One region of the Halioglobus sp. D3-4 genome, then DNA from elsewhere that is predicted to be linked to it. Evidence: predicted binding sites of a transcription regulator. Region 1 holds the regulator's gene; each other region holds the start of a gene.
What was found. The regulator sigma-54, encoded in region 1, starts transcription at its own class of promoters, with help from an activator protein. The targets are predictions, from matches to a motif close to TGGCACANNNNTTGCNNT.
Positions count from the first base shown of each region.

Region 2: AC0L6S_RS01760 (PEP-CTERM sorting domain-containing protein) is a predicted target of sigma-54. The motif match lies at 1,834-1,851, and genes of this name have one in related genera.
Region 3: AC0L6S_RS02250 (PEP-CTERM sorting domain-containing protein) is a predicted target of sigma-54. The motif match lies at 4,919-4,936, and genes of this name have one in related genera.
Region 4: AC0L6S_RS13735 (PEP-CTERM sorting domain-containing protein) is a predicted target of sigma-54. The motif match lies at 1,765-1,782, and genes of this name have one in related genera.

Region 1 covers NZ_CM147907.1:2,673,106-2,680,645, reverse strand. The annotation lists gene AC0L6S_RS11545 (YhdP family phospholipid transporter) at 1-836, shown strand, start outside; gene yjgA (ribosome biogenesis factor YjgA) at 818-1,351, opposite strand; gene mgtE (magnesium transporter) at 1,344-2,696, opposite strand; gene AC0L6S_RS11530 (HPr family phosphocarrier protein) at 2,797-3,066, opposite strand; gene rapZ (RNase adapter RapZ) at 3,079-3,933, opposite strand; gene ptsN (PTS IIA-like nitrogen regulatory protein PtsN) at 3,949-4,407, opposite strand; gene hpf (ribosome hibernation-promoting factor, HPF/YfiA family) at 4,418-4,705, opposite strand; gene AC0L6S_RS11510 (RNA polymerase factor sigma-54) at 4,778-6,271, opposite strand; gene lptB (LPS export ABC transporter ATP-binding protein) at 6,449-7,174, opposite strand; gene lptA (lipopolysaccharide transport periplasmic protein LptA) at 7,152-7,540, opposite strand, start outside.
Region 2 covers NZ_CM147907.1:402,147-409,686, reverse strand. The annotation lists gene AC0L6S_RS01770 (sensor histidine kinase) at 1-888, shown strand, start outside; gene AC0L6S_RS01765 (response regulator) at 881-1,522, shown strand; gene AC0L6S_RS01760 (PEP-CTERM sorting domain-containing protein) at 1,929-2,735, shown strand; gene AC0L6S_RS01755 (hypothetical protein) at 3,063-3,542, shown strand; gene AC0L6S_RS01750 (aspartate:alanine exchanger family transporter) at 3,622-5,295, shown strand; gene AC0L6S_RS01745 (pirin family protein) at 5,417-6,319, opposite strand; gene AC0L6S_RS01740 (LysR substrate-binding domain-containing protein) at 6,462-7,376, shown strand; gene AC0L6S_RS01735 (AraC family transcriptional regulator) at 7,443-7,540, opposite strand, start outside.
Region 3 covers NZ_CM147907.1:526,911-534,450, reverse strand. The annotation lists gene AC0L6S_RS02265 (B12-binding domain-containing radical SAM protein) at 1-621, opposite strand, end outside; gene AC0L6S_RS02260 (4'-phosphopantetheinyl transferase family protein) at 1,091-1,912, opposite strand; cyclic di-GMP riboswitch class I at 2,089-2,175, shown strand; gene AC0L6S_RS02255 (alpha/beta hydrolase family protein) at 2,185-4,059, shown strand; gene AC0L6S_RS02250 (PEP-CTERM sorting domain-containing protein) at 4,179-4,742, opposite strand; gene AC0L6S_RS02245 (hypothetical protein) at 4,957-5,265, opposite strand; gene AC0L6S_RS02240 (hypothetical protein) at 5,566-6,753, shown strand; gene AC0L6S_RS02235 (phospholipase D-like domain-containing protein) at 6,805-7,540, opposite strand, start outside.
Region 4 covers NZ_CM147907.1:3,178,926-3,186,465, reverse strand. The annotation lists gene AC0L6S_RS13745 (glycerol-3-phosphate dehydrogenase/oxidase) at 1-56, shown strand, start outside; gene AC0L6S_RS13740 (FGGY-family carbohydrate kinase) at 77-1,636, shown strand; gene AC0L6S_RS13735 (PEP-CTERM sorting domain-containing protein) at 1,845-2,741, shown strand; gene AC0L6S_RS13730 (PEP-CTERM sorting domain-containing protein) at 2,936-3,445, shown strand; gene AC0L6S_RS13725 (hypothetical protein) at 3,684-6,440, shown strand; gene AC0L6S_RS13720 (DUF3482 domain-containing protein) at 6,457-7,540, opposite strand, start outside.

The DNA of each region.
Region 1 (7,540 bases):
GGCCCGGTCAGCTAATTTGGCATCAGGGGGGGCGTGCACACACAGAAGTGCAAGTGGATCTCAGTTTTGATGATTTGGGTGAGACGCTGGCGTATTTTGACTACCAGCGTATCCTGGAAACTGAGGATGGCGCTGTGCAGGTAGATTTTCGCTGGCCCGGCAGTCCGCAGTCGTTTGCGCTCGCGGATGGAGAGGGCTCGCTGCAACTGCAGATAGGTGCAGGCAGTTTTCTGAATGCCCCGGCCGGTGCCAGTGGCGCTGTGCGTGTCGCCAGTATTCTCAACCTCGCCGACATTGTGCGACGACTGAGCCTGTCCAATACGTTTGAAACGGGCATACCCTTTGATAGTGTTCAGGGCGAGATCGAGGTGCGGGACGGTATCCTCACCGTGGCGCGCATGGATGTGGAGGGCGGTTCAAGCTTTCGCTTCAGCGGGGTATCTGATCTGCGCAGCCGAACCCTGGACGGCCAGTTGGTGGCCACGCTGCCGGTTGCGAACAATTTGTCCTGGATAGCCGCACTGGCCGCCAGCCTGCCTGTGGCTGCGGGTGTGTTTGTGGTGAGCCAAGTGTTCAGCGAGCAGATGAACCGACTTTCCAGCGCCGTCTACACCATCACCGGCTCGTGGGATGATCCCGCGGTCAGCTTTGATCGCATGTTCGACAGTGCAACAAAGAGTGCCGCCAGCAGTTCATCAGAGCGCAGAGACAGCGGCGCATCGGATAGCGCTGCGAACGATGCAGCAGCGCACGATACAGCAGTGGGCGAAGTCAGCGGTGTATCAGAGCGTTCCGCAGTTGAGGCACTGCCGCCGGTTCAGTCAGAGTCGCCCTGAAACTCTTGGAGTTCCCTGAGGTAGGCGAACAGTTTGCGGCTGGCCGCAGGGGGCTTGTTCTGCTCGGTCTCGCGACCATGCTGTAACAGCAGCTGTCGCAAATGTTGTCGGTCTGCACTGGGAAATCGCGCAACCGCCAGTTCCACACCTGCAATACCTTCGGCCAGTATTTCCGAACGCAGTTGCTCCAATTGATGAAAGGCGGCCGCGTTTTGCTGACGTGCCGTATGCAGTGTCTGCAGTGCCTGTTCGATAGGAGCGGGGTTTATGTTGCGCATCAGTTTACCAATGAACTGCAGATGACGCTTACGGGCACTGTTACTGCGTATCTGACGACATTCCCGGATAGCCGACAACAGCCTGTCGTCATCGATCGGAATCTGCCCAAGTTGACTGTCATTTAGCTCTACCAGTGATTCGCCCATCGCCTGCAGTCGGTGCATCTCCCGCTTGAGTGCACTTTTGCTGGGAGCATCCTCCATCTCGACCTTGTCATCCGGACGGTACTTAGCCATAAAAGAGTGTCGCCAGCCCAAGGAAAGAGACGAAACCTACGACATCCGTCACGGTGGTGAGGACCACACCGCCGGCAAGTGCAGGGTCGATTTTTATCCGCGTCATAAACAGTGGCAATACAGCCCCCACGAGGGCAGCGGTTACCAGGTTGATGATCATGGCCCCGGCGATGATACCGCCGATAGTCCAGTCGTCAAACCACACCGAGGCTGCCACTGCCACTACCACGGCCCAGAGGATGCCATTCATCAGTCCGATCTGGAGTTCCCGATTGATCAACCAGGCCTGGTTGGTTTTACCGATTTGCCCCATCGCGATGCCGCGTACGACCAGTGTGAGTGTCTGTGTCCCGGCTATGCCGCCCATAGACGCTACGATGGGCATCAGGACCGCCAGCGCGACGACTTTTTCGATCGTGCCCTGGAACAGGTTGATGACAGAGGCGGCAATGAACGCCGTAATCAGGTTTATCCCGAGCCATATCGCGCGTCGCGGTGCCGAACGTATAAAAGGGGCGAAGGTATCCTCATCCTCATCCAGTCCGGCCATGGACATTAGCGAACGGTCCGCATCCTCGCGGATAACATCTACGACGTCATCAATGGTGATTCGTCCCAGCAGTGTACCATCCTCGTCAACGACCGGAGCGGACACCCAGTCGTTGCGCTCGAACAGCCGCGTGACCTCTGTGTCGGACATATTGACGTTTATCGGCTCCACGTCAGTGACCATCATTTCCCGTACTGACGTAGAGGGATCCGAAACTAACAGCGTGCGCAGAGGCAACAGGCCGATATATTTGTCGGACCGGTTTACCACGATCAGGTTGTCCGTCATCTTCGGGATTTCGCTATGTCGACGAAGGTAGCGTAAAACCACATCAAGGGTCAGTGCGGCCCGGATAGTGATTGTATCGGTGTTCATCAAGCCGCCGGCGACATCGTCCGGGTAGTGCATAACCCGTTCCAGTCGAGCACGGTCCTGCTGGTCCATCGCGAACAGCACTTCCTGCATGATGTGGCCAGGCAACTGCTGCAGGATGTCGGCGATGTCGTCGTCTTCCAGATGCTCGGTAAGCTGCACCACCTCCGCCGCGTTCATCGCCGCCAGGAATTGAGCCTGTAAGTCGTCGCCGAGTTCACCGAGCACTTCGCCTTCGCGCTCGGCATCCACCATCTGCCAGAGAATATGCCTGAACCGGGGCGGGGATGATTCGATCAGGTGCGCTATGTCGGGGGGAGATAAGCCATTTAGCATGCGCCGGACATCGACGAACGTGCCGCTTTCGAGCGCCGCAGAAAGCCTGTCGAGAGTTCGTTGGGAAACTTCTTGATTCTGCGCCATTTGTATACCCGGGAAAAGCCTCTCAGGACAGGATGTCCGCAGAAAGAATTATCCGGAAAAGCGGGGTCTGCAACAACGTGATTAGTTACGTAACTGCAGTTTACTCGGGTTCGTCGAAACGGTTTTCAAGCAGTGTTTGCAAGGCGGTCAGAGCTTCCTGCTCATCGTTGCCGTCAATCTCGAGCTCCAATATGGTGCCCTTGCCAGCGGCCAGCATCATCACTGACATGATGCTTTTACCGTCAACCCACTTGCCGTCCTTGCCTGTTTTGATGGTACTGGAGAAGGCGGAAGTGCAGGCGACAAACTTGGCTGCCGCACGAGCGTGCAAACCGAGCTTGTTGATAATACGTACCTGAGTTCGAATCACGCGCTGACCTGTCTACTGGAGTTCTCTGTGTCTTATATGCATTGACGGATATTCCGTCTGGTAGTGCTTGTAAAGGCGATTCGCCAAATATACTGAACGATGTTGGCCGCCGGTACAACCCAGGGCAATATTCATGTAACTGCGATTGCCCTCGCGATAGCGAGGAAGCCAAGTATCCAGATAGTGACGGAGATCGCGATAGAGATCAGCGGTCATGGGCTGTTCTTCGAGAAAAGCGCTGACTTCTTCATCCAGGCCGGTCTTGATGCGCAGCTCTTTTACCCAATGGGGGTTGGGCAGCATCCGCACGTCGAACACGAGGTCGGCATCGGCAGGGACACCGCGCTTGAAACCGAAAGATTGAATCAGTATCGACATGGTTCCGGTGCTGGTGCCCAGCAACTGTTGCTTAATTGCATCGCGCAGTTCGTAGACCGTCATCTGGCTGGTATCCAGCACCAGATTGGCGCTTCGCGAGATGGGCTCCAGCAGTTCCTGCTCCCGGTCTATCGCCTCAGCCAATGAAACCGATTCGGTACTGAGGGGGTGACGGCGTCGCGTCTCACCAAAGCGCTGCAACAGCGCCGTTACCTGTGCGTCCAGATACAAAACCTGCACTTCTGCCGAGGATGGCAGTTTCTCCAGGATGTCACGGAAATTCTTTAGATCCTTCCAGGCATTGCGCGCATCAATGCAGACTGCAGTGCCCTGAAATAGCTGAAACTCCTTGTCATTGACCTTTTCCATCAGTGCAGGCAGCAGCGACACGGGCAGGTTATCGATGCAGTAAAACCCCTCGTCCTCCAACTGGTGCAGGGCGGTACTTTTTCCCGAGCCCGAGCGTCCACTAATGACGATTAATCGCACTGAAAACTCTCCTTGTCAGGTTGAATCACTGCACGCGATTTCGTAGAGCGCAAGGTCGTTGCTCGCCGCGCGTAAGCGAGCACAGAAATCTGACTGACTGAGCAGGCCTGCCACTGTCGCGAGGATATCCAGATGCTGTTGCTGGGCTTCCTCCGGCACCAGGAGCACAAACAGCAAGTCTACAGGTAGATCATCCGGAGCGTCGAACGGTATCGGTTCTTCCAGCGTAAGCAGTGCACCCAGTGGTTCAGTGCAGTCACCCACCCGGCAATGCGGGATGGCTATACCCTGGCCGAGACCAGTGCTTCCCAACTTCTCGCGAGAGATAAGGTGATCCAGGACCTGATCATAAGGCAGGGCGGTCTGATCGTCGCAGACGACGGTCGCGATGGTTTCAAATAACCGCTTTTTACTGATCCCCGGTGCGCAGCACACGGTGCGTGCCGGGGTCAGTATTTGACTGAGAGCATTCATTGTCGCGTGTCTAGTGCCCCCGGTGCTTCTGTTTGTGTTTGATCAGCTGGCGGTCCAATTTGTCTGAAAGGGCATCTATCGCTGCGTACATATCCTCTGATTCAGAGTGTGCAAACAAGTCGCCACCGGCGATATGGACAGTGGCCTCCGCACGCTGCACCTTTTTTTCCACCGTAAGAATGACATCGGTAGCGGTTATATGGTCGAAGTGGCGTTGCAATCGCTCGAGCTTGCTTTCGACATAGTCCTTCAGGGGAGTGGTGATTTCCAGGTGGTGACCAGTGATGGTGAGTTGCATAGGTTGCTCCTGTTACAGGTTTGAGACTATTGGTGCCTAATGCCGGCGAGGCCGGTTGCTGATAGTTTGATTCTAGACCAGACGTTTGCGTTCGTTGGATGGTGGTATAAAAAGAGCGTCACGGTATTTGGCTATGGTGCGCCTGGCAATTTCAATGCCCTGTTCTTTCAGAAGCGCTGCAATTTTGTTGTCGCTCAATGGCTTACGCGGGTTTTCGGCGGCCACAAGTTTTTTAATCAGCGCCCTGATGGCGGTGGACGAGCACTCTCCGCCACTGGTGGTCCCTACATGACTTGAGAAGAAATACTTGAGTTCGAAGACACCTCTGGGTGTGTGCATATATTTGTTTGTGGTGGCTCGCGAGATTGTGGATTCATGCATTTCAACGGCCTCGGCAATTTCGTGCAATACCAGTGGTTTCATGGCTTCGGTACCATACTCGAGAAAATTTCGCTGGTGATCGACGATTTTACTGGCAACCTTCATCAGGGTTTCGTTGCGGCTGTGCAGGCTCTTCAGAAACCAGCGCGCCTCCTGCAGGTTATCACGTAAATAGGTGTTGTCGGCGCTGTTATCGGCGCGTTTGATCAAACTGGCGTAGCCGGTATTGATGCGTAATTTTGGTGCGATATCGGGGTTGAGTTCTACCAGCCAGCGACCATTCTTCTTGGTGACAAAGACATCGGGGACAACGTACTCGACCTCCTCGGGTACCGCAGTGTAGCCCGGGTTGGGGTCCAGTGACTGAATCAGCGTCAGTATCTGTTTGAGTTCGTCCTCGCTAATTCGCGCGCGCCTGAGAATCTGGCCGAAATCGCTGCTTGCCAACTGGTTCAGGTAGCGGCTGACAATCAGTTTCGCCTGATCAAGCCAGGGCGTGGTGGGTGGTAACTGGTTTAGCTGTATCAGCAGGCATTCCTGCAGGTCGCGAGCGCAGACCCCGGAGGGCTCAAACTGTTGGAGCCGGTGCAGTACGGCGATGAGCTCGTCAAAATCTATCTCGAGGTCATCGGCCAGGCTCTCGTAAATTTCTTCAGGGCTGCTCAGGAGGCGACCGTTGGCATCCGTAGCGTCAATGATCGAAAGCGCTATAAGGCGGTCTGTATCGGAGAGTCGGGTCAGCCCAAGCTGCCACAGCAGTTGCTCACGGAGTGATTCACTGGCCGAGTTCTGTGCAGAGAAATCATGATCGTTGTTCTCATCACCCTGTGATGCTGGCGCCGATGCTGAAGGCAGCAGATCATCCCACTGCACATCAACAGGCAGATCATCAGACAGGGAGGACTCCCCGTCTACCTCCTTCGAGCTCCAGTCAGGCGCTTCCTCGGTACTGTCATCGTTTTTGTCGTTCTTGCTGCGCGAAGCGTCATCGGTATTGTCCGGTGCGTCATCACCTGAAGTGTAGGGGTCATCCTCAGACATCTCCAGAAGCGGGTTGCTATCCAGTGCCTGCTGGATCTCCTGCTGGAGGTCCAGTGTGGACAGCTGCAACAATCGAATCGCCTGCTGCAGCTGCGGCGTCATCGTAAGTTGTTGACCCAGCTTTAACTGGAGTGACTGCTTCATTTCAAGACTCGGAGCATTGTTTATCTCACGCGGGTATCATCCCGGCCGTTGGGACTTACACAGCCAGTGTAGCCCCCGTGGCCAACGGGTGGCAACCGCTTGGCGTGAAAATTGCTTGGTTTTGTGAGGTGGTCGAAAACTCGTGGCTATGGCCTGCGCGACCGCGCCGGGAAGGGGTTACATACGGAACTGATCGCCAAGGTATACCTGGCGCACATGTTCGTTGCCCAGTACATCTTCGGTTGTTCCAGAGGCGATAATTTGACCTTCGCCCACGATATAGGCCTTTTCACAGATATCCAGTGTGTCCCGCACGTTGTGGTCGGTTATCAACACTCCGATACCGCGATCGCGTAAGTGTAGAATGATCTGTTTGATATCGGTGACTGAGATTGGGTCTACACCGGCGAAAGGTTCGTCCAGCATAATAAAATCCGGCTCAGTGGCCAATGCCCTGGCTATTTCGATACGTCGTCGTTCGCCACCCGACAGCGCCTGGCCAAGGCTGTCCCGCAGGTGCTGGACATGGAACTCTTCCAGCAGTTCGTCACGCCGGGCCAGACGCTGCTTTTTATTTAGGTCCGAGCGCGTTTCAAGGATAGCCATGATATTGTCGCCGACAGTCAGCTTGCGAAATATCGACGCCTCCTGGGGCAGATAACCGACGCCGCGACGCGCGCGTTCGTGCATAGTGAGACTGGTAATATCCTCACCGTCAACGGTGATTAAACCGCGGTCAGCCGGAATGATTCCAATGATCATGTAGAAACAGGTAGTTTTACCCGCGCCGTTAGGGCCCAGCAAGCCGACGATCTGGCCGCTGTCTATCTCGATGGAAACGTCGTGAATAACTTCCCGTCCGCGGTAGGCCTTGGCCAGATTATTCGCTCTCAGTTGCGCCACTATCGTCCTCGTCCTTTAGTTCACTGGGAGGAAGCACGACGACCACTCTGTCGTCTTTGCGTTTTGGATCCGATATCGCCTTGGTCAGCTGTTGCTCAATAAAATAGTCAATTGAATCGCCGTTGACGATAGAGCCATCCTGCTCAACATAGCCGTCAGTCTGTAGGTGTACTCGCTCTTCGGGTCTGTAGTAGGTGATGATGCGGGCTCTGGCATAGACCATCTCTTTGTCCACTTCCGGTCTCTGCTGCATTTTTGCCGGTGCCCCCTCGGCAACAATCTTGCTTGCCTGCCCATCGTCCAGATAGATGGTGAGTTTCTCGGATTCCAGTTTCAGGCTACCCTGGATCGCGATGACATTTCCCC
Region 2 (7,540 bases), 2.3 Mb from region 1:
CGACACAACATAAGACCCACTATGTATCTACTGGTGGGCTATAGCATATTGTTCAGCACTATCGTACTGGCGCTACTCTTTCAAGCCAGCCTTATCTCATATTATTCATACACCGATTTCAGCATGTCAGTGGGGATTATTTTCGAAGCAATTGTTCTCTCAATAGGCCTGTCAGAGCGAATCGCTAAACTGCGCATCGAAAACGAGCAGTCAGAAAGAGCGCAGAGGATTGTGCAGGAAGAGTTGGCCCAGCAGCTTATACAGGCCAGAGAACATGAAAGAAGCGAGATCAGCAAACTACTTCACGACAGTGTCAGTCACGACCTTGTTGTTATTCAGCGGAAGATTTCTCAACTTGGTAGTGCAGATATACCGCAACAATTCAGCCTCGCCGCCAGGATCGACGACATTAACACAAAGCTCAGTACCACGATTAATGACATACGGAACATCTCTCATCTCTCACACCCACGCATTGCCAAACATCTCGGACTGGAATCGGCTCTGTCCGCATTACTGAAGAGTACCTTTGGCACCAGTATCACCTGGAATCTCTACATACAAGATATTTACCTTAGCGAAGATACGCAGCTATTACTTTATCGAGCTGTACAGGAAGCCACCACCAATATCATTAAACATGCAAAGGCCACTGAGTGCATTGTTAGACTCGAAGCCAGCAAGACAACTGGTGAGATTCGATTCGTTATAAAGGACGACGGCCAGGGATTTATGGCATCATCCAGAAGTTGGCGCTTTGGACTTCGCACTCTAAACGAACACTGCAAAGCTCTGGCAGCTCTACTCGATGTCCAATCCAGCCCGGAAAGTGGCACCACGCTTACAATCATTCTCCCATACCGTAGCGAAGGAGAGCTCAATGGATAGAACGCTTTTACTTGTCGACGACCACCCACTTTTTCGCAGGGGCGTAAGAGAGTTGATCCTCTCACAGAGCGACCTTTACGACGACGTATTTGAAGCGGATAACGGGTGGGAAGCTCTAAACCTGATACACCGAATTCGACCCGGCTGCGTAATGCTAGACATCGCCATGCCGGAAATCGATGGCTTACAAACTCTTGAGCGCATTAAGGCGAAAACACCTGATACCAGATGCATTATATTCAGCATGTACAACAACACAGAGTTCGTTACTGGCGCGCGAAACAGGGGCGCTCAAGGTTATATTCTGAAGACAGATCCTGACCGAATTGTGCTGGAGTGCCTGTACAACATCATGCACGGGCGAGAGTATGTCAGTAAGTCTGTAGGCAATGGTTTTGAGACTGCAATGCCTCAAACCCAGGTAACCCGCAAAGACCTGGAGAGACTCAGTAGCAGAGAGAAGGAGATTCTATCCCTGATAGCCAAAAACCAAACAAGTAAGGAAATCTCCAAACACCTTTCGTTGAGTATAAGGACCATTCAAAACCATCGGGCAAATATCTGCAAAAAGCTTGGCATCAGTGGTTCAAACACATTGTTGAAACTCGCCATAGAGAACCAGGCCTGGCTATAGAAAAATGAGTACAGACATCATGCGGAAATAACGTATTCGCTTGAGTACAAGTACTTAAGGGTAGTCAGGAATTTTTACAGTATGAGATTTCGCAGAACTCCAGAATGAGAATAAGCCCGTATTTTTGTATGTTTTTCGTACTATTTAGGGCTAAGAAATCTACAAACAATTCCAAGCAGAAAGAGCGGCAATTTATTCTTGAGTAAGAGTACTCAGCATATCGTCCACAAATTTTACAGAGCCGACCTCCCTATGCACCGGGAATAATAATAGCTCTTCAAGTCTTTGTTACTAAGCGCCATTCGCTGAGTTGGAATACTTCTTGCTGCGCTCTACTAGCAGCACCACCGTGAGTGAGAAACAGTTTTCTCTTTCACCTTAATGATTACAAGTTGGAGTTAAAACGATGAAAAGGATTCTACCGAAGTGCTTGTTAGCGACCTTATTTTTTGCAGCCGCCAATGCTAATGCCTACTATGTTCGTCCCTATCTGCAGTTAGGTGGCGGAATTGTCGACGGCCTTGTTCAAAACGGCGCTACAAGTGCGTCGCAAAGTTTCACCAGCTCGCTAAGGGCCGGAGCTGACCTGAATACCGGCAAGGCAAGAGCGTTGGTAGATCTAACCGGCACCAACCAATTCGGTCAGGCAGTTGGCGGTTTTGGTGACAGGGTTTCATTTAGCAATAATTCTGTCGGCACCTCGGTGAACTTTTCATTTCTGTTCGACGGCACTATCGATATCACCAACGTTGTGAATCAAGGCGCTTTTATGCAGTATGGTTATTCAGCGACCTTATACGTTTTCGAAGCCGGCAGCGGTGCCACTTACGCGAACTACACCTCAATCGGCGGTGAACTCATTGGTCGCAGTAAGTTTGCTAGCTTTACGAACCCGGAAACTGACGTGTCTACAGTCGTAAATGATATGCTCAGCCAATCCATACTCATTGACGAGGCTCAGGACTTTGATGTCTTCGCCAGCCTCGGAGTGTTCACCTCCACAGGGAACAATCCAGTCAGGGTAAAATTGGACTTCCTCAACACCGGTTCCTTCGGCATTCAAGTGGCCGATGGTGTCACCTATACTTCAGAGTCCGGCGTCTTTCTGGATTCCACAAATTCAAACACCGTACCGTTACCTGGCACCCTGGCCCTTTTCGGTATCGGATTACTTGGCATAGCGGGGCGCCGCCGTACTGTCTCAGCGAGTTAATACGTTGGTTTAGTATAGAATCTACTGGGGTATCATTCTGGCAGCCAACGAACGGTAAATGCGCCGAGAAACCCTTATCCAGCGGTGCCCATGTGCCGCTGGATGATATCGCCACAGATACTGTCAATCATATCCAGCACTCTAAAGCCCGATTGCTCCTTTTCATGCCAAGGATCTACACATCGATCGGCCAGAGCAACCAAGAGCACTTTGCTCCTCCACGCAGTAGCCCCCGCTATGGTAGGCTAGCAATGTTCCTGCCTGCAATACAGCACCAGTTTTATGTAGCCAAGCCACCGCGCAGCTGACAAACATGTCGAGGTCTTTATGAAATTCCGCTATATCTGCGGGTTAGCCGCGTCCTTGTACGCACTTAGCTGCGCTGCATCGTCTCCGTCCGAGCTTGCCGAAAGCCTTGTGGACACTGCGCGCAAAAGTTGTGAGGCGCTGGACGCTGGCCAATTTAAGGTCGATCCCGATTACTTCGTCACCCTGGATCTCGACGGCGATGGCGAACCCGATGAACTGGTGGATGAAAGCCACTTCAGTTGCTCCAGTTCGGCCTCACTGTTTACGCCGAACGGCGGTTACATGCTGCATGCGATAGTGAATGGCGCCGTGTTCAGCTGGCAAATCAATGGCTGGCGAACTGTTGACTGGGGTAAGGACAAGGTATTGTTGCTGGCGGAACACGGCACCGAATGCGGTGGCTATGGCTATCAGCCGTGTTATGAGGCGGTGGTTTTTAGCGAGCATCACCCGATGAGCGTACGGCCGGGCGAATCAGACAACGCATCTTCACCGTAAACATGCTGGCGATACTGCTAGCGTTCCACCAAAAGCTTCGACAATGCTTACCCACAGTCGTTCATGATAGGCTCGCTTGATGGAAGATATAGCGTTTTTCACACAACTGCTCGACGTACTGCGCACCCAACCTGTATTAACCCTCTTTCTCATTCTTGGCGCGGGTTACTTGATTGGCGGTTTTCGTATCGGCAATTTTTCACTCGGGCCCGTTGCCGGTGTACTGTTTGCCGGGCTGTTCCTCGGCCATTTCGATTTTAGGATGTCGCCCGGAGCCCAATCCGTTGGCTTTGCCCTGTTTATTTTTTCCGTCGGATACCAGGCCGGGCCACGCTTTTTCGACGTATTGCGAACCGATGGCCTCCGCTATTTTCTGCTGGCAGTCGTCATCTCCGGCTCCGGGTTCGGCATCGCAGTGCTTGCATCGAGTTTGCTGGCACTGGAACCCGGCTCTGCCGCCGGTATATTAGCGGGCGGCCTGACCAGCTCACCCACGCTCGCCGCTGCGCAGGAAGCATTGAGATCAGGTCAAGTGATGCCTCCGCCGGGCATAACTGCCGATGAAATGATGGGCAACGTAGCGACCAGCTATGCAATCACGTATATCTTCGGTTTGGCAGGCCTTATCACCATCATCAAACTGCTGCCACAAATTGTCGGAATCAACCTTGTGCAGGAGTCTGCCGATTTAGAGAACGCAAACAAGGAACTCGTCGGCACGCAGCCCACTAACATCGATGCGCGTATCTACCGGGTCACTAATTCCGATATCACACACTTGCCATTCGTCGAAGTCATAAACCAGTATTGGGATGGCCACTCAGTAGTCCGTGTCCGCCGCGATGGTGAGCTTCTGGAAAAGCCGGACCACTTGATATTAGGTGATGAGTTACTCGTAATAGGCCATGTAAATTTTTTCGCCGATACGGTTTCAAAAATTGGCGCAGAAGTTACACCAGCGGTCGACAAACGAGCGGCGACACAAACCGCGCAGATAGTGGTCACCAATCCTGATACCACAGGAAAGACGCTACAACAGCTGGAACTCCCGCGGCGGTTCGGTGTTATGGTAACAAAGCTGACTCGCAGTCGAATCAATGTGCCGCTCACAGCAGCAGTGGCGCTGCAACGGGGCGACATCTTAACCGTGGTCGGTATGAATGGGAGCATCGACCTGCTGGGAGAAGAAATCGGTCACGTTGACCGAGCCATGATCGAGACCGACATGGTGACATTCTCCTTTGGCATTGCAGCGGGCGTCGTGCTGGGCCTGTTCAGTATAGCCATCGGCCAGTTCTCCATCGGCCTGGGTTCCGCCGGCGGTTTGTTGGCGTCCGGACTGATCATCGGCTACCTGCGTAGCATATATCCTGTTTTCGGGCGCATGCCAGACAGCACCCGCTGGTTCTTGATGGAGTTTGGTCTATTGCTATTTATGGCCGGCGTGGGGCTGCGCGCTGGGGCAGATATTATTGAAACTGTCGCAGCGGCAGGCCCTGTATTGATCATCTCTGGTGCGTTCGTGACTGTTATCCCTGTCATAATCGGCTATGTTTTTGGACGCAAGGTGTTAAAGATACATCCGGTGCTGCTACTCGGCGGCATCACAGGTTCTATGACCAGCGGTGCCTCGCTCAGCGTAGTGACCGCTGCAGCGAAGAGTCCCATGCCGTCGCTCGGCTACACTGGCGCCTATGCATTCGCGAATGTACTGCTGACAATCGCGGGCAGCATGGCGCTCTTGATTCACTGACCACGGACAACAATAAGAAGTATTCGGGGGTAGATCACGCCTATAACCACTGTTTTTAGCGCTATGCCGTAAACAACGCCATGTTGTCCTTTCGCAAAGTGTGCCGTTCATGTTGAGGTAGTCATGAGAGCCGACCGAGTTTCCCGGTAGCATAATCCGCTTCCACCTTGGCTATTTCAGCTTCAGTATTCATCACGAACGGGCCTTTGTGGACGAAAGCTTCTTTTACGGGCTCGGCTGCAAATAATGCAAAGTGCGCTTCTGAAGCAGCAATATTGTTGAATTCCATTGTATGCGCGGAGAAAGCCGAGTTTGCTTCAATGGCAATGGATTTGCCTTCCTGTAGTTTTACCCTCTTACCCGCAACAACGAGCTCGATCCCACCTCGCATCGCATAAACCCAGGCGTGTTCCAGGGCCTTCAGTTCATGGGCAAAGCTGGAACCGGCAGCTATCTTGCCGTCCAGAATGGTCATGGGCAGCGCGGGTGATACCTGCCCCATGACGCCATTGCTCTCTCCGAGCACAATACGAACGCGGTTGGCATGGGTTTCCAGCACGGGCATGTCCAGAGCTCTCACATGCAGCGATTCGGGCTCATCCTGTTTCATCCGCGCAGGCAGATTCACAAATACCTGCAAGCCGTGAATTTTTGCGCCGGCCCTTGGTGCCTCATCGTGAACAACGCCGGAGCCCGCCTTTAACCAGTAAAGATCGCCAGGCATCAAATCAAAATCGTTGCCCAGTGAATCCCTGTTGTGAAATTCACCCTCGCTGTCTTCAAAGAGTACGGACACCGCGGAGAGACCGGCGTGGGGATGCGCACCAAAGGTCGGCTCACACATGCGGTAGTGATCAACCATCACCAGCGGGTCCATCGCGCCGGAGAAATCGCGCTCCCGAAAAGAGAGCGCGGTAAATCCCGCGCCGATCTCGAGCTGGCGTCCACTTTGGGGCGCTGTGACACATGCGGTCGGATCAACATTCAATTCCGGTTTTTCGGCCAAAGAGGCTGCTGCGTTCATTGTTCGATCTCCTGGTTAGATTACGCTCTATGTATGAATTGATATTACCAATGGAACGATAACCGCTTGTAGATACAATAAATGAATACTTCGTTCTATAATTGGAACAATAACCAACTGATCCGAGAGGACGCCAGACGCTATGATTGATCTGAATGATTACTTCTATTTCGTTCACGTGGTCGAAAAGCAGGGATTTTCTCCGGCCGCGAGAGCGCTCGATATGCCCAAATCGCGCTTGAGTCGACACGTCTCCAGGCTGGAAGAAAGGCTCGATACCCGGTTGATACAGCGCAGCTCGCGACAGTTTAAAGTGACTGAAACCGGCCAGGTATTTTACCGGCATGCGAGGGCTCTGATTGAGGAAATGGAGGCGGCCGAAGCGGCGATTCAAAGTCGCAAGGCGTCACTCAGCGGGCGCGTTACCCTGAGTTGTTCGGTGGGTGTTGCCCAGTTTGCGATCAAGGACCTGCTGTTTAATTTCCTGACAAAACACCCAGAGGTAAAAATGGTTCAGCAGGTCACCAACCAGGAGATTGACCTCGTATCCTCGGGCATCGATATGGCCATTCGTGGCCACACCGACCCCCTCCCTGATTCGGCTCTTATCCAGCGGCACCTGGCTGTTGTGTCCTGGCATCTGTTCGCGAGCCCGGGATACCTGGCCCAAACCGGGACACCAACATCACCCGATGATTTAATTAAGAGGCAAAGCTTGAAGGTCGGCTGGCAGCCTGCAACCGGTCACTGGAACCTGGAGAATACCGAAGGGTTAAAAACTACGCTCTCTTTTAGCCCGCAACTTTGCAGCGATGACATGGCTACTTTAAAGCAGGCAGCGGCGAAAGGCCTGGGCATTGTGAGCTTGCCTGCCTATACCTGTAGGGATGAACTCAAGGACGGCTCACTGGTGCGGGTGCTGCCTGACTGGAACACTGGCAAGGCGCAGTTGAGTCTACTGATGCCTTCTCGGCGTGGACAATCGCCTGCCGTGCGGGTGCTGGCGGACTATCTGCTGGAAAACCTGAATGATCGGATTGGTGATCTGCCGGGATAGCAGGAAGCCGCCTCGAAAGAGCAAATCAGTTCCCCGTGTCTAAAGTATCCTTCCGGGGTACGACTTTTACGCGTGAGCAGATGCGTTTAAAGCCTGATAATCTTTCCTGACTTCCGCCGGGCTCTTGCCGATAATTTTCTTAAAAGCCCGTGAGAATGCCGCTT
Region 3 (7,540 bases), 2.1 Mb from region 1:
AATCTGCGGGATAGGCTTGTGGCGCATGCGACGGCCGAACAGGTAGATGACATCGCAAAACTCGCAGTCGAAGGGGCAGCCCCGGGTAGTCTGGACAACGCCCATAGCATACTTACACATATCGTCGGCGATGCTGTCCCAGCAGGGTAACGGTGATTCATCGAGATCGGGCTTGTCGATCTGGCGGTATTCGGATTGATAGGAACCCGCATCCCAGTCATCCAGAAACTGGCCCCAAATAAATTCTGCTTCATTGATAAACAGAATATCGAATTCGGCGCGGTAATCGTAAGGCGAGCCCGACACACCCGGCCCGCCGATAGCAGTAATAATATTTGCATCCCGGGCAAGTCTGGCGACGGTGCGACACTGGGGGAGATGGTGTTTGTACCCGGTAACGCCCACCAGGTCCGGCTTGAGTTGCTCCAAGGTTGCAGCGGTAATCGGGCCGTGTACGATCTCATCCCAGAGCTGCACCTCGAAACGGTCTTTTGGCGTCATTGCAGCCAGTGTTGCAAGGCCCAGCGGTGGGAAGTTGTTCTTGACCTCTACCGACTCCTCACCGGTAACCCACAGTGACTCGTTATCCGATAGTGGACTTACCAGTAAGATCTTCTTCATCCTCGCGATTCCCCCAATACCTGCTGGATACAGCAGTTCTCGACATTTATATAGCAATTCCAATCCCGCCACAGGGAGTAGAGAGCTAACCAACCCGGCCTATCCTCAAACAGATACACGGTGCTGCTACACCAACAAAAGGAGGCTTCACTTGATACGACAAGACCCAAACGTATACCCCTGCTCTATCCCATACCACTGGAAAGCCATACTAAATGCAATGTATTTTCCTAAATATCCTGGATTTACGGTAATGCACCTCAATCGTCCTGAGTTTAGCACCTTGAGACAGGCCCGCTATTGTGAAACTATATTTCAAGCAATATTCAGTCCAAAAGCGCAGAATCCCCCGATTAACAGCACCTTGGCTTTAATATCGACGTTTCAGTGACCACCAATACCACAGATGTGTAAAGATTTGGCACAATAGTCCCTACAAAAGTGATTGGGTGCACAAAAAAGGCGCGCGTTATTGGCCCAATGCGCTAAGTTCCCGCTTGAAAGCCAGGGGAATGGTTTCAAAATGGCGGATAGAATAATCCTGCGGCGACAGGCACTGCCCCCCCTCGCGCCTTCCGGTACGGACAGACAGGGCAATTCGATGTTCCTGGCTCGGGTAAAAAATCCAACTGCTCCATAGCGCCGGCTCATCATCAATATCCTGTGCAAAACTGAGCCGGACGTTGCTGTTGACCTCCGGCACAGTGGCGTGACCTATTGCAAAAGAAAAACTCTTTAGAGGCAGGGCGAACAACCCGAGACCGCGGGCTTTGATATAAGATTCTTTCAAGGTCCAGTAGTCGAAAAAGCGGCTGCGCTGCTGTTCCTGGGGCAGGCTGAAAAGCTCCTGAACCTCCTGCGCCGAAAAATAATGGTCTGCAATCGACAGGATATCGCTGCGACGGCCCAGCGACTCTACGTCACAACCAATGTCATAAAGGGGCGTAACCGCGCACACGATCAGCCCCGGTGTGTGACTGAGGTTGAAACGCAACGGCACAGGTGAATTATGCAGCTCAGGCTTGCCCTTAGGCCCGATCTCCATGCGCCAATCAGCGGGGTCCACATCTGCGTAGGTAGAGAGCAGATCGCGCACAAAGGCCCTGGTCACCAGTGCGCTGTGCCTATCTCTCTCAAACCTATAGCGCTGTTGTTTAGCTTTTTCCGCTTCAGTCAGCAAATCCTGATAGCGCGCCAGTAAATCACTGTCGACGCAGTCCTGCGGCCGGGTACGCCACAAGTGGATACCTGTTTCGGGCAACTCCAGCAGACCTCTCGATGGTAGTGGCAATCCGCCCTCCCTATTCATACACCCTGTTTTGCGTCAAGCGGTGGACGCCGCAGAATTATCCGATGCCTGACTCGAGATTGCCAACTCCATCACATAATCCAATAGAATTTTCATGCTATTTCTCCATTCTTATATTGCATATCACAAGCCCTATGGCTTACATTGACCTCGAAGCATTCTGTAAACGGCAAACCTGTCGAAAGACAGGGACGCAAAGTCACCGGCCTAAGGCGCGCAAGTGCGATGGCAGCGGGACCACCTGGATGGGAACAATGAACAGTATTTTACGTGTCTTTTCATATCTAGCGGGGTCGCGATTTGACCTCTCCTTGAAACTCCTCGCCCTGTCACTGCTATTTGCCGCCGGCTCGACGCAAGTTACTGCCGGCATCGTCCAGCCAGCGCCAGGTGAGACAGTCACCCGCTCCACTATCACGGTCTCCTGGACTGAAGAACCGGGAGCTCAGGGTTATATGCTGGGCGTGGGTACCAGTGCGGCCGCAGTCGCTCCGGGAGTATGGGGTGATATCAGCTTTCAGGACGCCCGCAAGAAAACATCTGTGGACGTCTACAACGTTCCGATGAACGGCGGAACGGTTTACCTCAAGCTCTGGACTTTAACCGCTTCTGGTTGGAGCAGCCAGGATTCCAGTTTTAGCACTGAGAGCGGCGTGCAGGACGGACCTGCCGTAATCACCGCGCCACTCCCGTCTGAGCCGCTGAAATCCGGTGATATTCTCGAGTGGGCCGGCGTTGGAACCGATGCCTATCTGTTGGCGGTAGGTTCTTCGTATGAAGTTATTTCACAACCACCCTGGGTCGACATATTTGCCTGGTACGGCACCGGGAATTCCGTAACACTCCCTCGACTACCCCAGGACGGATCTGAGATTCACATTCGCCTCTATTCGCGAATCAAAACGCGCTGGACCTGGCAGGACTTTCAGTTTACTTCAGCAGTGGTTGAACCCGCAGAAATTGTGTCTCCTGCCCCAGACAGTCAATTACAGCAACATGCCCAGCGTATCGAGTGGGCACCTGCTGAGGGTGCAACCCAGTACGCGCTCTCCGTAGCGAGCGATCCGGCAATTCTGGATAAACCCTCCGATTCAGACATTTTCAGCAGCTTCACCGCTGATACCAACCTGGTTGTCACCGGTATCCCCGTAGACGGCACACCGGTCTATATGCGCTTGTGGTCTCTGATAGAGGGAGATTGGTACTACACGGATTCCACCTACTCATCCATCTTCTCCGAAGCCGCTCCCGATCCTGTCGCCGAATGCAGAGAGCGTCTCTGGGAGACAGTGTCTTTGGATATACAGGGAGAGCAACGAAACCTGTTGTGGCGGGCACCAGCTGACGGAGCCTGGGCCAAAGGTGCCATTGTCGTTATGCACGGTGGTGGCGGCGCCAGCTCGGATTGGTGTGTTGAGGGAGCGCTTACCCACGATATGCTTGCGCTCACTGAAGCCGCCATCGATGCCGGTTTTGCGGTGTTCTCGCTGAACTCCAGCGGCTTTACGGACGATACCGGGCAGGATTGCGGCAAGCGCTTTGATGCCCTTAGCCCGCCCGAAGAGAACAGGGATATTGCCTATATCGAACAGGTGCTCGGCACCACCATTCCCGGCCTACGACCAGCGGGAAGCAACGAGAAAATATTCATGACAGGCATTTCCAACGGTGGGTTTATGACCACCAGAGCCTCCACACATTTTGACGACAGCATCGCGGCCTTTGCCCCCGTTGCCGCCGGCGACCCGTACGGCGCATTGATTACCTGCCCTGCGACAGATGTCGAAGAAGACAAACTTCGTCCCGGGGGCTACCTCGACAAGGAGTCCATGCAAGCCATCAGTGTCATTGATGCCTGCGCCCTTCCTAGCAGCACCCGGGAAATGGCGTGGGAGTCAAAGAACCCTGTGAACTACCCACCATTCATGCTGTTGCACCACAAACAGGATGGCGCTGTTGACTTGAGTTGCATGGACAAAGCGAAGGGGAATCTGTTATCCCGAGGCTACAACCTTCACGGCACCTTCCTGGTCGACGACGAAACGCCGCGCAGCCTGGAAGCGCACTATTGGCAGCCTGAATACGGCCCGGAAATACTGGAATTCTTCGAGTCCGTGGCCGAGGAATAGAAGCGCGGCCTGCACCCGACCGGCATGCGTCTACCGCGTGCCGGATCACGTCTGAACTTCTAATCGATAGCTTCGGTGGTGGGCGCTCCCCAGATGCAACCGTTCACGCCGCGGCTGCTCTAGCCGCGTACCCGCCGACGTGACAGACCCAGCGATGCCAGTCCAGCACCGATCAGCAAAAGCGTACCTGGCAGGGGAATATCGGTATTTCGGTCGGCGACCACATTGAGCGTCGACTGATAGAAATCCCAACTCCACTCAGGTAATCGCGGCTGGGGAATACGCAGATTAACGATCAGCACGCCATCAGTGATGATGGCCAGATCGACATTCTGGACAATATCGGAAAAATTCACTTCGTAGGAATAGATGTGCGCCGCATCGTCCAGAACAGCCACCATCGGGTCAGCACTGGGGTCGTAGGGGAAAGGTTCCTCATTGCGGATATCATCGCGCACCTTGAAGACTATCTCGGCACTGATCAGCGTATCAGTGGCAGGATTGTAACCATCGTCGAGAATACTGTGCGTGTAATAGAAGCTGGGAAAGATCGAGTTTACCGCAATGATAGGGACGTTAACCGGCGCAACCACATCGGTAAAGGCAACGGGTACGGCCTGCGCCAGCGATGACGCCGAGGCTACAGCCAGTGCAGAAACGAGCTTCAACGCCTTATATTTCATGTCCTCTCCCTGACCTCCCCAGATAAAATTTATCACAATCTGGAAACGCACTTATTAAGCAAAGCACATATCGCCAAAATTGCAATCTTCTTACTCGCATTCATCACGCAGTCACCGCCGAGGCGATTGTCTGTCGAGAAACGTGTTTCCGAACCAGAAATGCGCGCTATATAATCAATGCAATTTGCGGGCCAAGCTGATATTGCCTTATTTTTCAACAAGGTACCATCGGTGACGATCCGAGCATGTAAAAAAAACTGACACTTCCCTGCACCAACAGCGGGCACACCTGCGCATCGCCAGCGAACAGTGGTAGCAACGGTGCGGCGAACTTAAGGTTGTACCGCGCCTGTAGAGCGACGGTGAGCGGCCGATTAAGGTTGCCAATGGTGGTGGCCCACGACGCATAGCCTACGACACTCTCGTACTCAACCTCGAAGCCGCCCTCGATACAGTGGCCAAACGCATCGCCCATTCGACGCAACAGGATACTGCTAGCACCGAAGCTGGCATTCTTACTCAACAAAGTGCACTGGGAACCCTTGATCACCTCAACACGTTCGAATTCGAAAATTGCCTACTGAAAATCTCTCAACTGGCCAGCCCATACACCGTCGATAAACAGGCCGACGGATTGATCCAGTTCTCATACTCCAGGGTGAGGAAAGCAGGCACAGCAAGACTCCCGTATCCAGATGCTCTACAATTTCCCCCGCAGCTACACCGGCAAACACAGTGCCCACCAATTCTCCGGAAACTCAGATATGGCTAGTGCAATCGACAACTCGTGCGTTCAACGTGACGACAGGATATAAGCTGCGCAATGAAGGAATTGATTCTGCATATCGGTTGTCCGAAGACAGGCTCCTCGGCGTTACAATCCTGGCTCGCGATCAATCAGAGCGGTCTTGCAAACCAGGGTTACCATTTCACAGTGCTGGATAGAGAGGCAAAAAAATTCAGGATCAACTCAGGTAATGGAGAGCTGCTGGATACCTTTATCAGGCAAACCTATAGCAAGGTGAACAATGACAGCAAAAAGGGTCAGGCCATCCTCGACCTGTACTTCTCCGGTTGCGAAAAGGCTATTGTTTCCTCTGAAATACTGAGCGGCTTCAGCACTGTAAACATACAAACGTTAAGGCATTTTCTCGACCACCACCGGATCCAGGTGAAGGTAGTCGCCTATGTTCGGAACCTGTATGATTTTTTCTACTCGGCGCACGTCCAGCACGTAAAAAGAACCAATCGTCTGACCAGCTTTGAGAACGCAGTGCTGGATGAAAAGCAATTCAGGCACTTTCTTACCTACCGAAATTTCTCGCCGTTTTTTGACGTCACGCTAATTCACTACGACGCCGTGATCGACAATATCGCCCTGCCATTTTGCGACGCCGCTAATCTGGATTACGCAAAACTCCACCCCCTCCCCGAGAAGCAGGTGAACCGAACACTTTCCGCTGGAGAGATAGCGATTGTACAAACGCTGGGCAGTTGGCTCGCGGACGAAAGGCTTGTGGTGGAAAATTTCTCCAACACGGTGTCAGATGAGCTGGTACACAAATTTCCGGAAGTTGAATCCGAAGTGATGTACAGCGAGAATGTCTATCAATACCTTTCCCAGAGATTCGGTGACCAGCTCGATCAATTCAACAAAGTCTGTGAAAGACAGTTCGATTTCAAACTGTCCATTCTCAGCAACCGCCATTATTTTACCCAAACCCACAACTCGCCGCTGGACAGAACCAGCCTGGAACGTGTTGTGGGCATTCTTTGTGACAACAGCGCAAAAATTGACAAACTCGCGATAGAAACTTTGGCCGACAAACTTTCCGCCGCTAGCGAGTATCAGGACTTATCCGGCAAGCTCATGAAATCGCTGGCGTGGGAGAACCGGATCAAACAGCTGGCCAAGCGGGCAAAACACAGGGCACAACATTTATATGCGCGCGGTACGAACAGAAGGATGCTGATACTGAGATTGAAAGATTCCTTTGGAGTTTACCGGTAGGCGGGGCCTCATCAGCCATCGCTTGCTTGCCATGCAGTGTCGCAACCGTCACTACAGCTCATCGCGGAACAGGCGCGCCACCCGCTCACCCAGGCGCTGCCACAGCCCACGCTTTTTCCACGTGGCCAGATCGAGTTCCCTGCTACGTCCCAGATCTGCTTCAAACTGCCGCTCCAGCTCTTGCAGAGTATCGCCATCCTCTATCACCAGGCAGAACTCCTCATCCTTGGACATTGAGCGATGGTTCATATTGGCTGATCCCACGACCGCAATCGCATGATCCACTGTCAGGATTTTTGCGTGCAGCATCGTAGGTTCAAACACATAGATGGCAATACCGGCATCCAGCAACTGCCGGAACTGGTCCTCGCCACTAAGTCGGCAGAATGCTTCATCGGTATGCTCACCCGGCACCAGAATGCGCACATCGACACCCCTCTCTACCGCTGAACAAAGTAGCTTCATCAACGCTTCGTCGGGAACAAAATATGCCGTTGTAATCCAGACCGAATCGCTCGCCTCACGCAGCAACGCCCGAAAAACAGTGGCGATATCGCTCCAGTGAACAGACGAGGGGGAGCGTACAACCTGTATGCTCGCATTTCCGGCCGACGTCTGGCGGTTCGCCTGAACAAAGGATGTGCTATCTGAAGCCTCTGTTTCATTCCAGTTAGTCAGAAAGCCACTGTGCATATTCAATACCACCGGGCCTGTAATGCGAAAATGCGTATCGCGCCATTCCGATGGATTCCTCGCATCTCCCTCCCACTGTTCGGCAATACCCACG
Region 4 (7,540 bases), 510 kb from region 1:
AGGAGGCGCGCTATCGTGAGATCTGGCGCAAACACTATTACCTGCCAACGGTGTAATGGCTTTCACGGGACAGGTCATGGAAAATAATAAAGCCTATGTACTGGCCATCGATAACGGCACGCAAAGTGTCCGTGCGCTGGTGTTCGACCTTGACGGACAACTGGTCGCCAAAAGCAAGGTGGATATCGAGCCGTATTTTTCCGAGCATCCCGGCTGGGCCGAGCAGCACGTAGACTATTTCTGGGAAAAATTGTGCGAGGCCTGCAATCAGCTCTGGCCACAGTTGGACTTCCCCCGCAGCGCGATCAAATCGGTGGCGTTGACAACGCAGCGTGCGACGGTGGTCAATCTCGATAGCGAGGGCAAGCCGCTGCGCCCGGCCATCGTCTGGCTGGATCAGCGCCTTGAAGAGAATCTGCCGGGTATGGGGCTCTGGGGGGCGCTGCTGGCGCTGGCCGGTGAAAGTGAAACCGTTCGCTTCTTTCGCAGTCAGGCCGAAGCGCACTGGATCAAGAATCAGCAACCTGAAATATGGGCGCGTACCGAGAAACTGCTGCTGCTCTCAGGCTATCTGACCTACCGGCTGACGGGGCGCTTTGTGGATTCGGTGGCGAGCCAGGTCGGGTATATTCCGTTCGATTTCAAGCGGCACAAATGGGCTGGCCCGCTGGACTGGAAGTGGCGTGCGCTGCCCATCAAACGCCGCCAACTGCCCGAACTGGTACCCCCGGGTTCGCCGCTCGGTACGATTACCGCTGAGGCCTCGCAGCAGACGGGGATTCCGGAGGGCCTGTCGCTGATTTCTGCCGGTGCCGATAAAGCCTGTGAGGTCCTGGCGTCGGGCTGTCTTACGCCTGATACGGGTAGCCTGAGTTATGGCACCACGGCGACCTACAACAGCACCAACACACGCTACATAGAAACCATCCGGCACGTGCCGGCGTATCCGGCGGCCATGCCCGGCGCCTACAATTCCGAAACGATTGTGCAGCGCGGCTACTGGATGGTGAACTGGTTCAAGCGCGAATTCGGCTTGCGCGAGACGCGCCTGGCCGCTGAGTTGGGCGTAGAGACCGAGACGCTGTTTGACGACCTGCTTAAGGAGGTGCCCGCCGGCGCGATGGGCCTTACTGTGCAACCCTATTGGTCTCCGGGTGTACGCATCCCCGGCCCTGAAGCCAAGGGGGCCATCATCGGGTTTGGCGATGTTCATACCCGCGCCCACATCTACCGCGCCATTATCGAGGGGCTGACCTATGCCCTGCGCGAGGGCAAGGAGCGGCTGGAAAAACGCAGCGGGCATCGCATTACAACGCTGCGGGTATCCGGTGGTGGCTCGCAGAGCGATGAGGCGATGCAGATCACGGCCGATGTGTTTGGACTCGCGGTGGAGCGACCGCATACCTATGAGACCTCCGGGCTGGGTGCGGCGATCAATGCGGCCGTCGGTGTCGGGCTGTACGCTGATTATGCCGAGGCATTGGCGCATATGACGCATCCGGGAGAGGTTTTCACGCCGATAGCTGAAAATGTCGAGATTTATGACAGGCTGTACAAAGAGGTCTATCTAAAAATGTATGACCGGCTGAGTCCTCTGTATGGATCGATACGAAAAATAACAGCTTATCCCTTCTAGTTTCCCACGCGTTGTGCCGTTGATTCAGTGCTCTCGCGCCATCCTCTGTCAGCATTTTTTACACATGGTCATTTCTTCCGAAATCGCAAAACGACTAACACATTGATAAGCGGTTATTTTGTGATCTGTGGCATAAAACCTGCCTCTTTATCTCTGTAATTCACCGGACCTGTGCTGCGCCACTTCGCTTGTGAATGAGGAATACGTTATGAAATATCAATTCGGATTTCGAAAGCTCTGCCTCGCAATTATCTGTTCTCTGACCTCTTTATCGACCCAGGCCGTAGAAATACTGTTTGCCCATGTTTCCAATAGTCATGCGGCGTACCATATTGACGGCAACGAGATTGCCGGGTATGTGAATGCCCTGGCTGGTTACAACGTCACAATTCGCGATCTGCATACCGCGGTATACAATGACTATGGTAACTTCGATCAGGTGTGGGTTTATGACCTCTATGTCGGGGCGGACAACAACGCCGCGCAAGTGGCTAACTACCAAAACATCAGCAGCTGGTACAACGGGCTGGGAATGGCCCAGCAAAACCTGATAGTGGACGGCAGAATTATTTCATCAGCGACCGGCCTTCCCTGGCATGCGGAACCTGAATGGATTCAGAATTATGCGTTGGAGCTGATGGACAACGGCCGCACTGGCGGACTTTTACTAGGCACAGATCACAGCCCCTTTCAGTCGGGCATCAATCAGATAAACGCAGGTATTGGTATCAATCCGTTCGTCGGCGATGTGTCGTCAACCTACTCAGTAGTGGACACCAACTCTCCGCTGTACACGGTTGCTGGAACATTTGACTGCCCCACCGACCCCGGTAAACGGTGCATCTGGGATAACTCCTCACCAGGCTATGCGCCGGCAGGATTACAGGCCAATGGCCAGACACTCACGCCAGTGGCTTACCACGGCACCACCAATGATGCGTTTGACAACGCCTCGGTATCCTCTACATTGGGCAGTAGTACTTTCGGCACCTGTGGTAATCCTGGGCAGCCTCCCTGTGAAACCCCTGTACCCGCGCCCTTGGTGCTGATAGGCGCCGGTTTGTTTGGTCTTGCCTGGTCGCGGCGCAGGGTCATTACGCGCTAGCAAGTGGTTTATCCGCTAGAGGGAGATGCCACGCATTCTCCCGGACTCAAAGCATCAGAAAAAGGAGTTTTCTCCCGATGAAATGCCATCTACGTATAATGTTTCTACTGATGCTGTTGCTTTCAATCCAGGCAAAGGCTGCAGTGATTGTTCAAGAGTATACCGATTCGCTCCGGTTGCAGGGTCCTACATATTTGACGCATAGTTTTGATCCCTTTGATGCAGCCCTGGGAACGCTCACAAGCGTGCGGTTTGAAGGCATTACGCGGATGGCTCCGGTATACGATAGCTTCCACTGCGGTGAAGTCGCCGGCTGTGAATTGTACGGAGCAGCATGGGCGCGTGTAGCGCCCTTCTCGCAAGGCGGTATGATCCAGACTACCGGCCACTCGACGTTGATTATGGGCAATCCCAGTAACCCGACGAGCGTTGACTGGTTCGCTTCGGTAACTGACTATTACACGACCGAGCTCGATGTTTTTATCCATGCCCCCACATTTTACACACACGGTGATGCCTGGTGTTTTGACTGTCTGTCCACCTCAGAGCCGCAATACGATCTTATTTTAAGGTCATCCATTGCGTACACTTACACGCCCGCTGCGGTACCGCTGCCGGCCACTATGTTGCTTATGAGCATTGGGCTTGCAGGTGTAATGTCGCTGCGGCGCCGCCGCGCTCCCCGCGCAATGCGCTGGTCCTGAACGTATCCCCCAACCAACCACATACCTGTCGGGTATGGTCTCCTGGCATCACGCATCAGTACTCTAGCCGACCTCAATGGGACAGTAGGTCAAAGAAACAAAAAGGTTGTAGGTCGATTTACCAAGTGGTTATATGCTCGTTCCAAGTGCGGCACGCTCTGCCTGCATTAGCGCTGTGCGCAGTGAAAAGCCAACGGAAGGTTTTGCTGGTGATGAACTGCTTTTTGGAGGAGTACGCGTGAATCACCTACCTGTAATCAAAAACAAATTCTTGTGCAAGCCAATAGTTGTAATGCTCGGCGTGCTGTTTCTGTGTTCAGTGCTTTTTGCTTGTAGTGACGGTAGTGACGGCGGAAATAGCGATAACAGCCCTGGCGATATACAAACCCGTTCTTCTGGTCAGGCACTGTTGGGTCCTTTGGTGGGTGCATCCGTCGATCTCTTCTCGCTGAGTTCACTCGCCGTTCCGGTATGTACCACCATTACGACAGACAGTGATTCTCTGGAAGCCGCAGGCTTGATCGAGTTTGATGATGAGTGCCTTGTTGGTGATGGGCCCTATATTGTTGCTGTCAGCGGCGGTAGCGATATTGACGCCAACGATGACGGGGTTGTGGACGCAACTCCGACGGTGATGAATGGCGAGCTGTTCGCGTTGCTGACTGCTGAGCAGATTCGTGGGCAGGACTGGAAGATCAATATCCTGACGCATGCGATATACGCTCGTGTGCGGTATATGCTGGCATTGGGTATGGAACAGGAGGCGGTGCTGGCGCAACTGACCCCTCTGGCAAACGAACTCCTGCGGGACGATATCAATGGCGATGGTGCCGTCGACTATCAGGACGCACTGGCATGGTCGCCGAGACGGAGTGATTCGGGCCTTAGAATGTCTGCTGACGAGGTAAAGGGCCTCACGGAAAGTGTTCATGCTGGGACATCCAGAGAATACCTGGCACTTCATCCGCCTGGTCAAGGCAGCACTGAAATTGAGACAGAGGTGTTCAGTTCGGTGTTATCTGTCGCGGGTGATCGTGCTTACATTTGTGGGGAAGAGGCGTTGGAGGTTGTCGATCTAAGCCAGCCCTGGAGTCTCTCTCGCATTGCGTATTATTCCGACTTCCAGGTATTTGCGTTTTCCGGCATCAGGTTAGGTGACTGTGCCGCGACCACAGATGGTTACGTTTACTATTTTGATCTCGCTGGAGATTCGATAGGCATACTGACGCTTGAAGATACCAGCAGCGTTGCTGTGGCACTGGTGCCCAATGAGGGTTTGCCAGCGGTGCGCGAAGCTCGCGTCATAGGTGACAGGCTATACGTGAGCACATTTGCCGTTCGGGATGATGACCAAGGGCAACTCGAGATTTATGACATTGAGAATCGGCTCGCCCCGGAGTTACTGAGTAGCACTGTATTTGATGGTGTTATCCGCGACTTTACCTTCGGGCAGGGCGGCTTGTTGTATGTAAGTGTCTCGGGTGATGAGCTGGTCGTTCTTGACGGTGTAGATGACGACTCCCCACAGGTGGTTGGACGTTTCGATATCCCGGGTAACGCCATATCGGTTGCAGTGAGCGGTGACCGGGCCTATCTCAGCCTCATTGATTTCGCCGAGTCACCGTACCGGGCTGAGTTACTCACTGTGGACGTTAGTGTGCCAACCGATATCAAAGTCATAGGGCAGGGGCTGACCTTTAACGCTCAGCTCAGTGCATTGCAGGTTTCAGGGTCATCGTTATTCGGCTTACAAATTGATGAACCCAGCCCACTTACCACTTCGCCGATCTATCACCTGGTTCGATTTGGACTGGGTGACCCGGATGCACCGGAGCGTATTGGTACGATCCGCGGCAGTGAATTTGGCACTTCAGGTTCTACCCGGCCCGATTTCGCGCTCGCCAATGGCAATGCCTTCCTGCTGGGAGGGCCCGATGGCCTGCGCTCACTCACGCTGCCAACACCATCGATCGACCCGGGCCTGCTGGCTTTCGAACCCACTGCAGGGATAGTCTCCGGATTGCGCATCAGTAATGGTATCGCTTTTCTGGCGGTCCCCGACGTCGGTGTGTATGCGATAGATATTGCAGACCCGACTAGCCCTGAAGTGATCAGCCTGTCACAGGGAGAAGACGAAAAGAATACAGATGACCTCGCGCTGGATGGTGACACGGCTTTGCTGCTGAATGGCAACACGGATTTGTTGTCGGTACCAAAGGGTCCCCCGGGTACCCGCGTCGTAGACATTTCCGATCCCTCGTCTATTACACAGGTCGGCAACATTGCGATGGAAGGTTCGTTCACTACAGCAACAGGGGCGGTGATACAGGACAATATTGCTTTCATTGCGGCCTTCCGGCGGGGCTTGTCGATTGCCGATATCAGTGACCCGGCCAACCCGGTGGCTCTCGCGAATTTCCCACTGCCAGACGAAAGAACCCGGTATATCGGGGTCGGCATTGCGGGTGATCACTTACTGGCGCTCGACAATCGCTCAGGTCTGGACATTATTGATGTTTCCAATCCCGGGCAACCGGTGGTGGTGAGCACCTATACCTCCACGTTAGGCCCGCGGCGCGACCCCTGGAACCCGGAGAATGTCGCGATAGCGGGTGGGTTCGCCTATATTAACCAGACAGATTTGATCGTTCATGGATTGCAAGGCAGCTTTCTGCCGCCTGATTACGTGGAAATTCTAGGCGGGTTGGAAATAATCGATATCAGTAATCCACTTTCACCGACATTTGTCAGTAGGGCAGCCACCTCCGGAAAATCGTTGAGCGCTGCGCTCAGCGATAATCTGATTTTTGTCATGGATTCTACCGGGCTTATCGATGTGATCGACAACACTGACCCGGTGCAACCAAATCTTCTGCATTCCATCAGGGTGGGTGATACTCCGAGTGCGATTGCTGCAGACGAGAGCTTCATATATGTTGCAGGCTCCAACGGCTTGTATGTCTTTCAGCGCCCCAATTTTGACGGGCTGCCCTGAGGCCGATGACTGGCTGCTATTGCTGCGCCAGCAATTGCGCCAACGCATCGACCTGTTCCTGCCGCTGTGGCAGAGTCAGTCTTGCTGCACTGTTGAGCGAAGACCACTGCGGGTGAGCGCGGGATTTCTGTAACGCATCGGGCAGTTTTTCCTCGCGCCACAACTTGTCCGCCGTGGGCATCGAGACCTTGATGCTGTCCATGGCCGCGTGTCCGCGGGCGTCGAGCGCCCGCACCAGTTGTCGCTGGCGCAGGGCCAGCAGGCGCAGCACACTCTCATCCACAGTCAGTTCGCGGCGGCCCTTGAGCTTGCCGAGCAACCGGTTGCCATAGCCGCGCGCGGTCTGCAGTGCGCCGCCGGCGATAGCGCCGGCCAGCGCGGCAGTGCCGAGGGTCAGGCCGCCGACCAGAATGTCTACGCCAGCGCCGGCCGCTGCGCCGGCGGCAATGCCGCCGCCGACCTTCACGCCCAGCTGTTTCAGGGTCTCGGGGTTGAACAGGTCATCGCCCCAGCGGCCGCCCAGCAGGGGTAATTCGGAGGCGGCGGCGTCACCCGGTCGAAACGCATAGAGCTTAAGCAGGGCTTCAACGCACTGTTGCTCGCGCTGGCGAATGGTGTTGCGCAGTTCCTTCACTGCGTGCGCTTCCGACTCCTTGTCGTTCTTCACGCTGTGACGGTAGGCGGCGCAGTCGATCAGCAGTTCAGCGATTAGACGGGTGGCGCTGGTATGACGCTGCTGGCGTTGCATCTCGTGGCTGCGCACCAGCCGCGCCAGCTGCTCGCGGGAATCTTCAAGCAGCAGTGCGAGGCTGTCATAGAGCCGTTGTTCACCGTCCTGTGGTGGCGCTACACTGTCGAAGCGCACCATTGCATGCAGTCCGAGGCGGGCCAGCGCCTCTCGCCATTGCGGTTCGCGCTGCTCCGAGCTGCTGACAAAGTTGAAGATCGGCAGCAGCGGTTTACCGCAGCTGGCGAGGATAGACAGTTCATCGCGGTACTTCGCCAGTACCGGTTCGCGTGCGTCAATCACATACAGCCCCGCGTCCGAGGCCAACAACTGGCGCAAGACTTTAGCTTCCTGCTCAAACCGCTGGCGAGCC